Regions from separate parts of the Pantoea sp. Ae19-2 genome, predicted to be linked through region 2. Evidence: predicted binding sites of a transcription regulator. Region 2 holds the regulator's gene; each other region holds the start of a gene.
The links. The regulator PhoB, encoded in region 2, activates phosphate uptake and scavenging genes when phosphate is short. The targets are predictions, from matches to a motif close to CTGTCATAAAACTGNCNNAT.
Positions count from the first base shown of each region.

Region 1: the regulator PhoB is predicted to act here: its motif matches at 2,736-2,755, upstream of serA (phosphoglycerate dehydrogenase).
Region 3: the regulator PhoB is predicted to act here: its motif matches at 2,504-2,523, upstream of nudF (ADP-ribose diphosphatase).

Region 1 is NZ_JBCHWE010000001.1:213,439-218,130, reverse strand. It holds gene zapA (cell division protein ZapA) at 47-376, shown strand; RNA gene ssrS (6S RNA) at 416-599, shown strand; gene AAIE03_RS01035 (5-formyltetrahydrofolate cyclo-ligase) at 677-1,273, shown strand; gene serA (phosphoglycerate dehydrogenase) at 1,316-2,554, opposite strand; gene rpiA (ribose-5-phosphate isomerase RpiA) at 2,834-3,493, opposite strand; gene AAIE03_RS01020 (LysR family transcriptional regulator ArgP) at 3,675-4,577, shown strand.
Region 2 is NZ_JBCHWE010000001.1:2,818,414-2,823,105, forward strand. It holds gene AAIE03_RS13120 (PstS family phosphate ABC transporter substrate-binding protein) at 39-959, opposite strand; gene phoR (phosphate regulon sensor histidine kinase PhoR) at 979-2,292, opposite strand; gene phoB (phosphate response regulator transcription factor PhoB) at 2,307-2,996, opposite strand; gene sbcD (exonuclease subunit SbcD) at 3,194-4,390, shown strand; gene AAIE03_RS13140 (AAA family ATPase) at 4,387-4,692, shown strand, end outside.
Region 3 is NZ_JBCHWE010000003.1:72,775-77,466, forward strand. It holds gene AAIE03_RS22545 (glutathionylspermidine synthase family protein) at 1-45, opposite strand, end outside; gene AAIE03_RS22550 (DUF1190 family protein) at 52-729, opposite strand; gene tolC (outer membrane channel protein TolC) at 899-2,383, opposite strand; gene nudF (ADP-ribose diphosphatase) at 2,596-3,228, shown strand; gene AAIE03_RS22565 (DUF1249 family protein) at 3,231-3,656, shown strand; gene cpdA (3',5'-cyclic-AMP phosphodiesterase) at 3,800-4,627, shown strand; gene yqiA (esterase YqiA) at 4,627-4,692, shown strand, end outside.

The sequences.
Region 1 (4,692 bases), 2.6 Mb from region 2:
AAGGCTAAGGGGAATGGCGAGCCAGGTAATCAGTCAGGAAGGTGGCATGTCTGCACAACCGGTAGATTTACAAATTTTTGGTCGTTCTTTGAGAGTGAATTGTCCGCCTGAACAGCAAGATGCGCTGAACGCGGCAGCAGAAGATCTCAATCAACGGTTGCAAGATTTAAAAGTTCGCACTAGAGTCACAAATACAGAGCAACTGGTGTTCATTGCCGCGTTAAACATTTGCCATGAACTGGCACAAGAGAAAGGTAAGACGCGTGACTATGCTGCTAACATGGAACAACGAATCCGTATGTTACAGCAGACCATTGAACAGGCTTTAGTTGAGCAAGGTCGCATAACCGACCGCCAGGATGCGAAGTTCGAATAACACTTCATGGTCAGTGTGCTACACTAACGGTGAAGTCAATTTTCTCTGAGATGTTTGCAAGTGGGCCAGTCCCCTGAGCCGATATTTCATACCAACAGAATGTGACGCTCCGCAACCTGTGAGCATGCTCGGTCCGTCCGAGAAGCCTGATGGTTGCGACGGCATGTTCACCTTGAACCAAGGGTTCAAGGGTTACAGCCTACGGCGGCATCTCGGAGATCTCCTTTCTGGTCGTACTGCATTACCTCCCACCAGGCATGATATAATGCGTCGCTTAAGCGACTTTGTCTGGGGGACACCATGTCAGCACCCTCTTTAGTACTGCGTCAGGACATCCGTCAGCACGTTCGCCACCTACGTCGCGCTCTGAGCGCTGAGCAGCAACATGCGGCAGCCGAACAACTCGCCCAACATGCGATCAACTTTGCACCACTGGCCGATGCCAACAACGTGGCACTGTTTTTGTCTGTTGATGGCGAAATCAATACACGACCGCTTATCGCCAGGCTGTGGCAGCAAAACAAACGGGTTTACCTGCCGGTTCTGCACCCCTTCGCAGCGGGCCATCTGCTTTTTCTGCGCTATACGCCAGAAACACAGTTAATCCAAAATAAACTGCGCATTCCCGAACCCCCACTGGATATCCGCCATCTGATCACGCTGGATGAACTGGACGTAATGATGGTACCGCTGGTGGCGTTTGATCGCGCCGGACAGCGTTTAGGAATGGGGGGCGGCTTCTACGATCGCACCTTACAGAACTGGAAACAGCATGGGTTTTTACCGGTGGGCATCGCTCATGACTGTCAGCGGGTTGACGCGCTGCCTACAGCGGCGTGGGACATTCCTTTGCCGGCCGTGCTGACGCCATCAAAACTGTGGCTATGGGATGAATAAACCCGGGCATGCTTGTGTGCCCGGGTAGGTGACAGCGTGGGATCAATAAAGCAGGCGGGCGCGAATCGTTCCCGGAATCGCCTTCATCAGCTGCAGAGCTTTCTCTGCCAGTTCGTGCTCAGCATCAATGTCGATGACCACATAACCCATCATCGGAGAGGTTTGCAGGTACTGAGCGGCAATGTTGATGCCTTGTTCAGCGAAAATCTGGTTGATCGCGGTGAGAACGCCCGGACGGTTTTCGTGAATATGCAGCAGACGACTGGCGCTAATGCCGTGCATCGGCAATGACACTTCCGGGAAATTGACGGCGGACAGCGTTGAACCGTTATCCGAATATTTCGCCAGCTTGCCCGCGACTTCAATCCCGATATTCTCCTGCGCTTCTTCCGTCGATCCCCCGATGTGCGGCGTCAGGATAACGTTGTCGAATTCGCTCAGTGGGGAAACAAACGGATCGCTGTTGGTCGCCGGCTCTACAGGGAACACATCAATCGCAGCGCCACCAACCTGCTTGCTGGCCAGCGCTTCGCACAGTGCAGGAATATCTACCACGGTGCCGCGTGAGGCGTTTATCAGCAGGCCGCCAGGCTTCATCTGCGCCAGCTCATTGGCAGAAATCATATTTTGCGTAGAGGCGGTTTCCGGGACATGCAGGCTGACAACGTCACTCATATTTAGCAACTGCGTCAGGCTACGAACCTGTGATGCGTTGCCCAACGGCAGCTTGTTTTCGATGTCATAGAAGTAAACGTGCATGCCCAGACTTTCTGCCAGCACGCCCAGTTGCATACCGATATGGCCATAGCCAATGATACCCAGCTTTTTACCGCGCGCTTCAAAAGAGCCCTTGGCGATTTTATTCCAGATACCACGGTGCGCTTTGGCATTCGCTTCCGGAACACCGCGCAGCATCAGCAGCATCTCGCCAATAACCAGCTCGGCCACAGAGCGCGTATTTGAGAAAGGTGCGTTAAAAACCGGGATACCGCGTTTCGCTGCGGCATTTAAATCAACCTGATTCGTTCCGATACAGAAACAGCCCACCGCCACCAGTTTTTCTGCAGCGGCAAAAATCTCTTCGGTCAGTTGGGAACGGGAACGGATACCGATAAAATGCGCATCGCGAGCGGAAGCTTTTAACGCCTCGGCATCCAGTGCGCCTTTGTGGAATTCAATATTGGTGTAACCTGCAGCACGAAGATTTTCCAGCGCGCTCTGATGGACACCTTCCACCAGCAGGAACTTAATTTTGTCTTTTTCCAGTGATACCTTTGCCATTTCCCAACCCTATTCAGAATTCAACGAGGACTGAACGCAGTCAGCCGTCTGTCAAAATATCAAAAAAATCGCCTGCGGCAATACAAACGATTGCCTGACCGCCAGCATGGCAGGGCTCAGAGGACGTACTTTGCCAGACAAAATCGTGGGTTGGCCGCATCGAGAAGAACGAACCCGCTGCCGATGACGGTTATGTGACATAAGTCACCAAATTTCAGTCTGGTGAGAAAAGTTTTTTTAAATCAAAAAAAGCGGGCGCCCTGTTGTGCGCCCGGTGCTTTATTTTTTGAGGGTTTTGACACCGTCAGGTCCGCCAATCAATGCGACATCTGCGCCACGCGTGGCGAACAGCCCCACGGTGACAACGCCAGGCAGGGCATTAATCGTTTTTTCCAGCTCAATGGGATCGAGAATACGCAGATTGTGCACATCAAGAATGATATTACCGTTGTCAGTCACCACATTCTGACGATATTCCGGCAAACCGCCCAGCTTCACCAGTTCACGCGCGACATAGCTTCGCGCCATCGGGATAACTTCAACCGGCAACGGGAAGCGTCCAAGCACGTCCACTTCTTTGGATGCGTCGGCGATACAGATAAACTTTTTGGCGACCGCCGCGACGATTTTCTCGCGAGTTAAGGCAGCACCGCCCCCTTTGATCATCTGCATTTGTGGGTTAATTTCATCGGCACCGTCGACATAGATGGCCAGATCATCAATCTCGTTCAAATCAAACACCTGAATGCCCAGGCTTTTTAGCTTTTGCGTCGACGCTTCGGAACTGGATACGGCCCCCTCAATCTGATGTTTAATGCTGCCGAGCGCATCAATAAAGTGAGCGGCCGTAGAACCCGTACCGACGCCGACGACAGTACCGGGCTGCACATAATCCAGTGCGGCCCAACCAACAGCTTTTTTCAGTTCATCCTGGGTCATGATATGTTTAGAACCTGTGCGATAAGGAAATGCGCGTAGTATAAAGCAAGGCTTGCTGAAAATGCTCGGATGCATTGGGCGGATTTAATGCTTTGGAAGCCAGCCCACAAAAATATCGCTGACATTTCCGTTGGAATATTTGTGGCATAGTAACGTCCATCCTGAAGGAGAGAGAAAAATAATGAAACGCCCGGACTACAGAACGCTTCAGGCGCTGGACGCAGTGATACGTGAACGCGGATTTGAACGTGCCGCACAAAAACTTTGCATTACGCAGTCTGCCGTCTCGCAACGCATTAAACAGTTGGAAAATCTGTTTGGTCAGCCGTTATTAGTTCGTACGGTACCGCCTCGTCCCACTGAACAGGGGCAAAAGCTGCTCGCACTTCTGCACCAGGTTGAGTTACTGGAGGAAGAGTGGCTGGGCGATGAGAACAGCGGCACGACGCCGCTACTGCTGTCGCTGGCGGTCAACGCCGACAGTCTGGCAACGTGGCTGTTACCGGCATTAAAAGACGTACTGGCCGATTCGCCTGTGCGCCTGAACCTTCAGGTTGAGGATGAAACCCGCACTCAAGAGCGTCTGAGACTAGGCGAAGTGGTTGGCGCAGTCAGTATTCAACCGCAGCCGCTACCCAGCTGTCTGGTGGATCAACTGGGTGCGCTGGATTATTTGTTTGTGGCGTCAAAGGATTTTGCAGAGCGCTTTTTCCCCAATGGTGTAACGCGTTCCGCCCTGCTTAAAGCGCCAGCCGTGGCATTTGATCACCTGGATGATATGCATCAGGCCTTTTTGCAGCAGAATTTCGATTTATCACCGGGTAGCGTTCCCTGCCACATCGTCAACTCGTCCGAAGCGTTTGTGCAGATGGCCCGGCAGGGCTCGACCTGCTGTATGATCCCTCATCTGCAGATTGAACGCGAACTGGCGAGTGGCGAGCTAATCGATCTCACGCCGGGGCTGTATCAACGCCGGATGCTTTACTGGCACCGCTTTGCACCTGAAAGCCGCCTGATGCGTCGGGTAACGGATGCGCTGATTGCGCATGGCCATCGGGTGCTACGTCAGGATACGGCGGAATAATCGCCCTTTGCCGCAGCAAAATTTGGGCGTTGCGGTGAGAAGGTGCACTTGTGAAAGCGGCACGGCGTTAATGGCCGTCAGGGGCATTTTTTAGAAGGCAATACGCAGCGCTGAG
Region 2 (4,692 bases):
AGGCGGTAACCCCTTCGCCTGTGGGCGAGCGGGGAAACTTACTGGAGGGAGGCGCGCGCCAGGTTCATTTGCGTTTCAGACAGCGGCAGATAGCCGGCCTCGATGACGCGCTGCTGCCCTGCACTAGACAGAACCTGTTCCAGAAAGGCGGCTAACAACGGCGGCAAGGGCTTACCTGGCACTTTATTAACGTACAGATAGAGCGGACGTGCCCAGGGATAGCGACCGCTGCGGATGGATTCAGGATCAGGCGCAACGGCTTCCCCCCTTTTTGTGATAACCGGCAGCAGTTTTACCCCACTCAGGTGAAAACCGAAGCTGGCATAACCGATGCTGCGCGGATCCCCGGCGACCGCCTGTACCACCGCCGCCGAGCCGGGAAACTCCGCCACGTCGTTGCGGAAATCGCCCTGACACAGCGCCTGCTGCTTGAAGAATCCCCATGTGCCGGAGGCCGAGTTGCGGCCATAGCGCTGGATAGATCGCTGCTGCCACTCAGCCTGATGCAGACCCAAATCGCCCCAGCGTTCGGGCACCTCGTTTGCGCCACACAGACGCGTGACGGAGAACAACGCATCAAGCTGGCGGGGATCGATGGACGTCAGCGGATTGCGCTGGTTGACCACCACCACCAACGCGTCCATCGCTACCGGCACGGCCAACGGAGGATATCCGTATCGCGCCTCAAACGCCTGGCGCTCATCCGCCTGCATGGGACGGCTCATTGCCCCTAACTGGACGGATCCGGCTGTCAGCGCGGTTGGCGCCGTTGAGGAGCCCGATGCCTGAACCTGCACATTTACCCCGGGTGACTGACGGCTAAAGTCATCGCCCCACAGGGTCATCAGATAGCCGAGCGTGTCCGAGCCTGCGCTGCTGAGATTGCCTGAAAGCATCATAGGCTGTGCCTGCACCAAGGCAGGCAAGAGAGAAAAGAACAGCAAAAAAAGAAGGCGCATCGTTCCGGTCCGTCAGCAGTTAATGAACCGCATTCTCCTGCATCCCGTTAGTCACAATCAACCGTGGTGCCAGGGTAAAGGTAAAACAGGTTTCCTGGTGCGGGATGCTGGTGATCTCCAGCCGCGCATTGTGATGGCTGAGCGCATGCTTCACGATGGCCAGCCCAAGACCGCTGCCGCCGGTCGCACGTGAACGCGCTTTATCCACCCGATAAAACCGCTCTGTCAGGCGCGGGATGTGCTCAGGTGGAATGCCGGGGCCGTTATCACAGACTGTAAATACCGCGCCCTGCTTGCTGCGCAGCCAGCTGATATCAATGCGCGTCCCCTCGGGCGTGTGGTTCACCGCGTTGTAGACCAGGTTGGAGATAGCACTGCGTAATTGTTCATCATTGCCAAACACTTTCAGGTGAGGATCGGTATGAAAATGGATGGCGTGACGTCCGCCGCTCAGGGTTTCAGCTTCATGCTGCAGGAGTTTGAGCATAACCGGTACATCAACCTTTTCTTTCAGATTAATGGCCGGAGCCGCCTCGATGCGCGACAGCGTCAGGAGCTGTTTGACCAGGCTATCCATTCGCCGGGTTTGCTCCGACATGGTGTGCAACGCTTTGTCCCGTGAGCGCTGATTCATGACGGAGTCATTCATCATTTCCAGATAGCCCTGAAGCACCGTTAAAGGCGTGCGCAGTTCATGGCTGACGTTGGCAAAGAAGTTTCGCCGTGCCCCTTCAAGCTGATGCATCTGGGTTACGTCGCGAGCCACCATCAGCCACTGGCCTTCGCTGTAGGGCATCACACGGAATTCCATGTGGTGCTGGTTATTCAGCACCAGCGTAAGCGGCTTATCGAAATCACGTTGCCGCAGATAGCGAGAAAATTCAGGATAACGCAGCAGATTAAGGATATTTTGCCCGTTATCTTCTGGCCAGCGCAGCCCCAGGTGCTGCTGGGCCAGGCCGTTGCACCAGAAAATAGTGCCCTCTTCGGTGGTAAGTATCACGGCGTCCGGCAGCGACTCCGCGCCGCTGCGAAACCGCTTAATCAGATTACCTAATTCGCGCCGCCGCCGCCGGTTGCGCAGTTGCATTTGATACAACCCGTAAAACAGCGGTTCCCAACTGGCCTGTCCGGACGGTGGCGTCATCGTGCGATCCAGCCACAGCCAGTGAGACAGGCGCATCAGGTTGTAAAAATGCCACAGTAAAATACCGACTACGCTCAGTAACAGCAGCCACGGCAAATAGCCGAACAGCAGGCCGAGCACCAGCGCAGGCAGACACGCCAGCACCAGTTCGGACAGTAATCTCTTCCAGGAGAGGCGTTCCAGCACGGTTAAAGCTCCGTTTAAAAGCGGGCAGAGAAACGATAACCTGTTCCGCGTACGGTTTGTACCATGCGATCGTGGCCGGTCAGTTCCAGCGCCTTACGTAAACGACGAATATGAACGTCAACCGTACGATCTTCAACATAGACGTTAGTGCCCCAGACATGATTGAGTAACTGCTCACGGCTGTAAACACGTTCAGGATGGGTCATAAAGAAATGCAGCAGCTTGTATTCTGTCGGCCCCATTTCCAGCGGTGTGGTTTCTGACATCACGCGATGCGAAGAGGGATCCAGGCTCAGGCCCTGCATTTCGATCACATCTTCTACCGCCATCGGCGAAATACGACGCATAACGGCTTTAATTCGCGCCATCAGCTCTTTCGGGGAAAACGGTTTGGTGATGTAGTCATCGGCACCGACTTCCAGTCCGCGTACACGATCTTCTTCCTCGCCGCGCGCGGTGAGCATCATGACCGGTATATCACGCGTCATGGCTTCACGCTTAAGATGTTTAATAAATTGTATGCCGCTGCCGCCGGGTAACATCCAGTCCAGCAGGATCAGGTCAGGCCAGGGTTCAATCAGCTTGCTGACGGCGCTGTCATAATCTTCTGCCTCAATCGGCTGATAATCGTTTTGTTCCAGTACGAAACATAACATTTCACGGATTGGAGCTTCATCTTCCACAACTAAAATGCGCTTAGCCATTATTACTCCTGCAGGTAGGACGGCTTTCACTGATATTTGCGGCGCCATTATGCGTCAGTTTTGTGACACTTTTATGAAAAAGTTAGCCATAAAAACCGGCCTGCAACAACCATTTATGACAACATGACGACATGTTTTGTGGCTTTAGTGACTGAGCCAGTATAATTGCCGGGCAAATCGATTTGGCAGGGAGTTTTATGCGCATTATTCACACCGCGGACTGGCACCTGGGGCAGTTCTTCTATAACAAGAGCCGCGCCGCCGAGCACCAGGCCTTTCTTGACTGGCTGTTAATACAGATCGAACAGCATCAGGTCGATGCGCTGATTGTGGCGGGTGACCTGTTTGATACCGGTACGCCGCCCAGCTATGCGCGTGAAATGTTTAACCGCTTCGTGGTGGCGTTACAGCCCAGCGGCTGTCAACTGGTGGTGCTGGCGGGCAATCATGACTCGGTGGCAACGCTGAATGAATCGCGCGAACTGCTGGCCTGTCTGAACACCCGGGTCGTTGCCACGCCGCAGGAGAGTGACGACGTCATGATCCTGACAACCCGTCAGGGTGAACCCGGCGCGCTGCTGTGCGCGATTCCCTATCTGCGCCCGCGCGACATTATGCGCAGCCAGGCCGGTCAGTCTGGACGGGATAAACAGCTCAGCCTGCTGGAGGCCATCAGCGCCCATTATCAGCGCAGCTTTGCGGCGGCACAGGCGCTGAACATGTCCCTGCCGATCGTGGCGACCGGCCACCTTACCGCCCTTGGCGTCAGCAAAAGTGACTCCGTGCGCGATATCTACATCGGCACGCTGGATGCGTTTCCTGCCTCGGCGTTTCCGCCGGCCGATTACATCGCCCTTGGACATATTCATCGCGCTCAGCGCGTCGCGAACAGCGACCATATTCGCTACAGCGGCTCCCCTATTCCGCTGAGCTTTGACGAGCTGGGCAGCGAAAAAAGTGTCTGTCTGCTGACTTTCAGACCGCACGGCCTGGAAACCCTGACCCTGCCGGTTCCCACCTTCCAGCCGATGCAGATGCTTAAAGGCTCCCTGGCGCAAATCAGTGAGCAGCTCGCTCACCTTTCCCCTCCCAGCGGAGAGAAGCCGGTCTGGCTCGATATAGAAGTCACCACCCAAGAGTACTTAAGCGATCTGCAGCGCCAGGTTGAAGCGCTAACGGCAGATTTACCGGTGGAAGTGCTGCTGTTACGCCGCAGTCGTGAACAGCGCCAGCACAGCCTGGCGCAAACGGATAACGAAACCCTGAGCGAACTTAAGGTCGAAGAGGTTTTTGCCCGACGCCTGGCGCTTAATGAGGAGCTTGATGACAAGCAGATCGCCCAGGTCACGACCCTGTTTAAGCAGACGCTGGCCGACCTGGAGGCGAACCCATGAAGATCCTCACGCTGCGATTCAAAAACCTGAATGCGCTGAAAGGAGAATGGTTTATCGATTTTCGCACCGAACCTTTCGCCAGTAATGGTCTGTTTGCCATTACCGGCGCGACAGGTGCCGGTAAAACCACCTTACTGGACGCTATCTGCCTGGCGCTGTATCACCAGACGCCGCGCCTGGGTGCGATTTCTCAGGGCCACAACCCGCTGATGACGCGCGACTGCGCCGAGTGCCTGGCCGAAGTCGAGTTTGAAATCAAAGGTGAGGCCTGGCGGGCATTCTGGAGCCAGAACCGCGCACGA
Region 3 (4,692 bases), on a different contig from region 2:
TTTTTCGCGCCAGTCCGGGCGTTCAACGAGAGAAACTCTTTCCATGATTTATCAGCCGCCCATCGAACGGCTGCTGCCGGAGGTGGCGCTGCTGCGCTGCATGGTGGATTGCTTGGCCACTGACTCACCAAAGCCGCCACGAGTCACCGTTGAGGTGGTCGCAGGTTTTGGTGCCATCGCGCTTTTCGGAACGGTTGTCGTCCGGCCAGGGGTGGCCGCGCCGTAGCTTTTACCGCTGGCATCGGCGTACTTGCCGTAAGCCGGGCTGGCCGGGTTTTTTGAGGTAAACAGCGGCTGCTGCGCAAAGCCCGCGCCGCCGCCCATCAGACGGCCCATCATGTAGCCCGCCATCAGCGGCATCCAGAAGCTGCCGCTTTGCTGCGGTTGAGCCTGAGCCTGGCTTTCGCCGGCAAGGCTTGCCTGAGCAGGGGCTGGCTGGCACTGGCCTTCGCCAAACTCGGCCACGCAGGCTTCACGGGAAGCGTACTTCGGTGCCGTGCGCTCGGCTTCTTTCAGAGCGTTATTATAGGCGGTGGTACATTCCGCGCTTTTGCTCGGGTTTGCCTGCGAGCAGTCGTCCGCGTTTTGGTACATTGAGACGGTTTCGTCGCTTTGTTCACAGCCGGCCAGCATAAAGACGGCGGTGACCGCCAACGCCACCGGCGTTAAATGGCGTGCGTTCCAGCTTTTGCGGAACGATGAATGATTTATATTTTTTGTCCGTTTCATTTAATCAGTCCTGAGCCCAGTAGGTTTGGTGCTAAGGATAGGGGATGAGCGGTTGAAATTGAAGCGATGTTGGCCTGTTGGCAGGAGATCTTTACGTTGCCTTACGTTCAAACGCGAGACAGAAAAAAAGGGGCGTAAAAATACGCCCCTTTCGTTGGCATTCCGGCGATTAATTAGCGAATGGGTTCGCTTTTTTCCCGCTGGTGGCCGCAGCCGGAGTGGCATGAGTTGCCTTAGTGGAAGCCGTCGCTGGCGCGGTGTTGTAACCGTCAGCGCGGGCATCCTGCTCTGGGTTTTCCGGCGCAACGCTGTCCGCAGAGGTTGAAACCGGTTTGCCCAGCGTATTGTTCAGCGCAATCAGATCTTGCTCGTTCAACGTACCCAACGCTGATTTAATATTCAGCTGGTTAATCAGGTAGTTATAACGAGCGCTGGAGAGTTGCTGTTTGGCGTTATACAGCGTGGTGGTCGCATCCAGCACGTCAACGATAGTACGGGTACCCACCGAGTAACCGGCTTCCATCGCATCAAGGGAGCTTTGCGCAGACACCACGGCCTGTTTATAAGCGTTGATGGTGCTGATAGAGGCATTCACGTTGTTGAAGGAGGAACGCACGGTCTGTACCACGCTGCGGTGCGCGCTTTCCAGCTGCTCGCTGGCACCCACAAAGTTGTACTGAGCCTGTTTAACCTGAGAGTTAACCTGGCCACCCTGGTACAGCGGCAGGGAGAAGCTCAGGCCAACCTGGTTCTGCCCTTTATAGCTGTTGTCATACTGAGAATTGCCGGAAGTTTTAGAACCATTGTAGCTGCTGTTAGTGACGCCGCTGGATGCGTTCAGGCTCAGCGTCGGCAGATGACCATCTTCAGCCAGGCGAATTTGTTCGCGCGCCAGATCCTGGCTCAGACGAGCCTGAAGCAGGCTAAGGTTGCGTTTTTCAGCATCTTTTAGCAGGTTGTTGACCGCATCTGGCTTGGTGGTTTTGAAACCGTCTACGTTCAGAGAAGCCAGGCTCAGATAGTCGTTCCCGGTGACCTGACGCAGTGATTCCACCGCGTTGTCCAGGTTATTACGGGCGGTGACTTCGTTCGCCAGCACGGTGTCGTACTGCGCGCGGGCGTTCTGCACGTCAGTGATGGCGACCAGGCCTACGTTAAAGCGCTGAGTCGTTTGATCCAACTGGCGGTAAATGGCCTGTTTCTGCGCTTCAGTATAGGAAAGCGCGTCAATGGCGCTCAGCACGTTGAAATAGGCTGTGGCCGTGTTCAGGATCAGAGACTGCTGATCGGTCTGGAAGCTGACGTCCTGAATCCCTGCGGTTTTTTCCTGCAGGCTCAGTGCGCGCCATTTCGACATATCAAAAATGGTTTGCGTCAGCTGTAACGTTGCGCTGGTCGTGTTGGAGTTAATACCGTTAGAGTCGCGGAAACCGTTACCGTAGGTGTAATCTGCACCCAGGCCCAGCTGTGGCAGTAATGGGCTGCGTGCTTCATTAATTTTTTCGAATGCGGCGTCACGGTCAGCAGCGGATTTACGCAGGTCCGGGTTGCTGGTGCGCGCCTGTTGATAAACCTGCAGCAGGTTTTCTGCCTGGCTCATGGCGCTGAAACCCGTTAGGCTCAGACCGATAAGAATGGGGAGCAGTTTCTTCATTTGCATTCCTTGTTGTGAAGCAGAATTATTTTGTTTAACGCCGACAGGAGTCAAAGATGATCGCCGATTCTACAGATTCCGTCAGCCGGGCAGGTTGGCGTAAAGTGCCATCTACCTTAATTTTCACCAATCTACCACATCAAAATTGAAAGGGCAGTTACGCAGGGTTGAAATCGCCCGGCCAGCGCCCATTTGTCATCAGGACATCATCTATGAACAAGTCAGAAAAGCTAGCGGCTACTTTCGCCAAAAAGGATGTAGAAATTATTGCACGGGAAACGCTTTATCGTGGCTTTTTTTCACTCGATCTTTATCGTTTTCGTCATCGTTTATTCAACGGCGAAATGAGTGGCGAAGTCAGGCGCGAAATTTTTGAACGCGGTCACGCTGCGGTACTGCTACCCTATGACCCTGTGCGTGATGAAGTCGTGCTGATAGAGCAGATTCGTATCGCCGCCTGGGACACCAGCGAAACCCCATGGCTGTTAGAAATGATCGCCGGCATGATTGAAGAGGGCGAAAGCGTAGAAGATGTTGCGCGTCGTGAAGCCGTAGAAGAAGCTGGCCTTGCTGTGGGCCGAACCAAACCGGTTCTGAGCTATTTAGCCAGCCCCGGCGGCACCAGCGAAAGGTTGTCTATTTTAGTCGGCGAAGTGGATGCCACTCAGGCCAAAGGTATTCATGGCCTGGTGGAAGAAAACGAAGATATTCGTGTTCATGTGGTGAGCCGGGAGCAGGCTTACCAGTGTGTCGAAGAGGGGAGCATCGACAACGCGGCAACGGTCATCGCTTTGCAATGGCTGCAGCTGCATTATGAGCAACTAAGAAAAGAGTGGAATCACTGATTATGAAGCGCTATACCCCTGACTTCCCCGAAATGATGCGTTTGTGCGAAACCAACTTCGCGCAGCTGCGCCGCCTGCTGCCGAAAAATGATGCGGCGGGCGAAACGGTAACCTATCAGGTTAATAGCGCCAGATATCGATTAACTATTTCAGAATCAACACGTTATACCACCCTGGTGGAAATAGAACAAACGCACCCCTCGGTGAGTTACTGGAGCCTGCCGTCAATGTCGGTCAGGCTGTATCACGACGCGATGGTCGCGGAAGTGTGTTCAAGCCAGCAGATCTTTCGCTTCAAAGCGCGATATGATTATCCGAATAAAAAGTTGCATCAACGCGACGAAAAGCATCAAATTAACCAGTTTCTTGCTGATTGGCTGCGCTACTGTTTAGCGCATGGAGCAATGGCCGTGCCTGTGTATACCTAGTTTTTTTAGGGTTGAGGACGGTTAACGGCACAACGCCCTGAATAAATGGATGATATTGATACCCTGAATGAATCGAGCTGCCGCCTGGATATCAGCAGCTTAAGTGTGGTGGGTAGTGAGTGCGTGAAACCTAAGGACACCATTTGGAAAGCCTGTTAACCCTTCCTGTGGCCGATGGAGGCCGAATCAGGATATTGCAAATAACCGATACCCATTTGTTCGCTGGAAAGAACGAAACGCTGCTCGGGATTAATACCTGGAAGAGCTATCAGGCGGTCTTGACCGCTATTCTGGCCGAACAGCGTGCCTGCGACTTACTGGTGGCAACCGGGGATTTGGCCCAGGATCACAGCGTGGAGGCTTATCAGCATTTTGCTGAAGGAGTCTCCAGCATTTCTGCGCCTTGCGTTTGGCTGCCGGGTAACCACGATTTTCAGCCTGCAATGTTTAACGCTCTGCAGGAAGCGGGTATTTCTCCGGCCAAGCGCGTTTATATCGGCGATCGCTGGCAAATCTTGCTGCTGGACAGCCAGGTCTTTGGCGTTCCCCACGGTGAACTGAGCGACTATCAGCTGGAATGGCTTGAGCGTCAGCTGGCTGCGGCTCCAGAGCGCCACACCCTACTTTTGCTGCATCATCATCCTCTTCCTGCGGGTTGTAGCTGGCTGGATCAGCACAGCCTGCGCAATGCTGCCGCACTGGATGCCGTGCTTAAGCCCTGGCCGCAGGTGAAAACGCTGCTTTGTGGGCACATTCATCAGGAACTGGATCTCGACTGGAACGGTCGCAGAATGCTGGCCACGCCTTCGACATGCGTCCAGTTCAAACCTCACTGCGCCAATTTCACGCTCGACACCATTGAGCCGGGGTGGCGCTGGCTCGATCTTTATCCTGACGGCAGCCTGACGACGGAAGTTTGCCGTCTGCAAAGCGGTAAATTCAGCCCTGATACGGCTTCTGAGGGTTATTAATGCCTGCGTTACTGTATCTGCACGGGTTTAATAGCTCTCCGGCCTCCGCAAAAGCGACCCGTTTT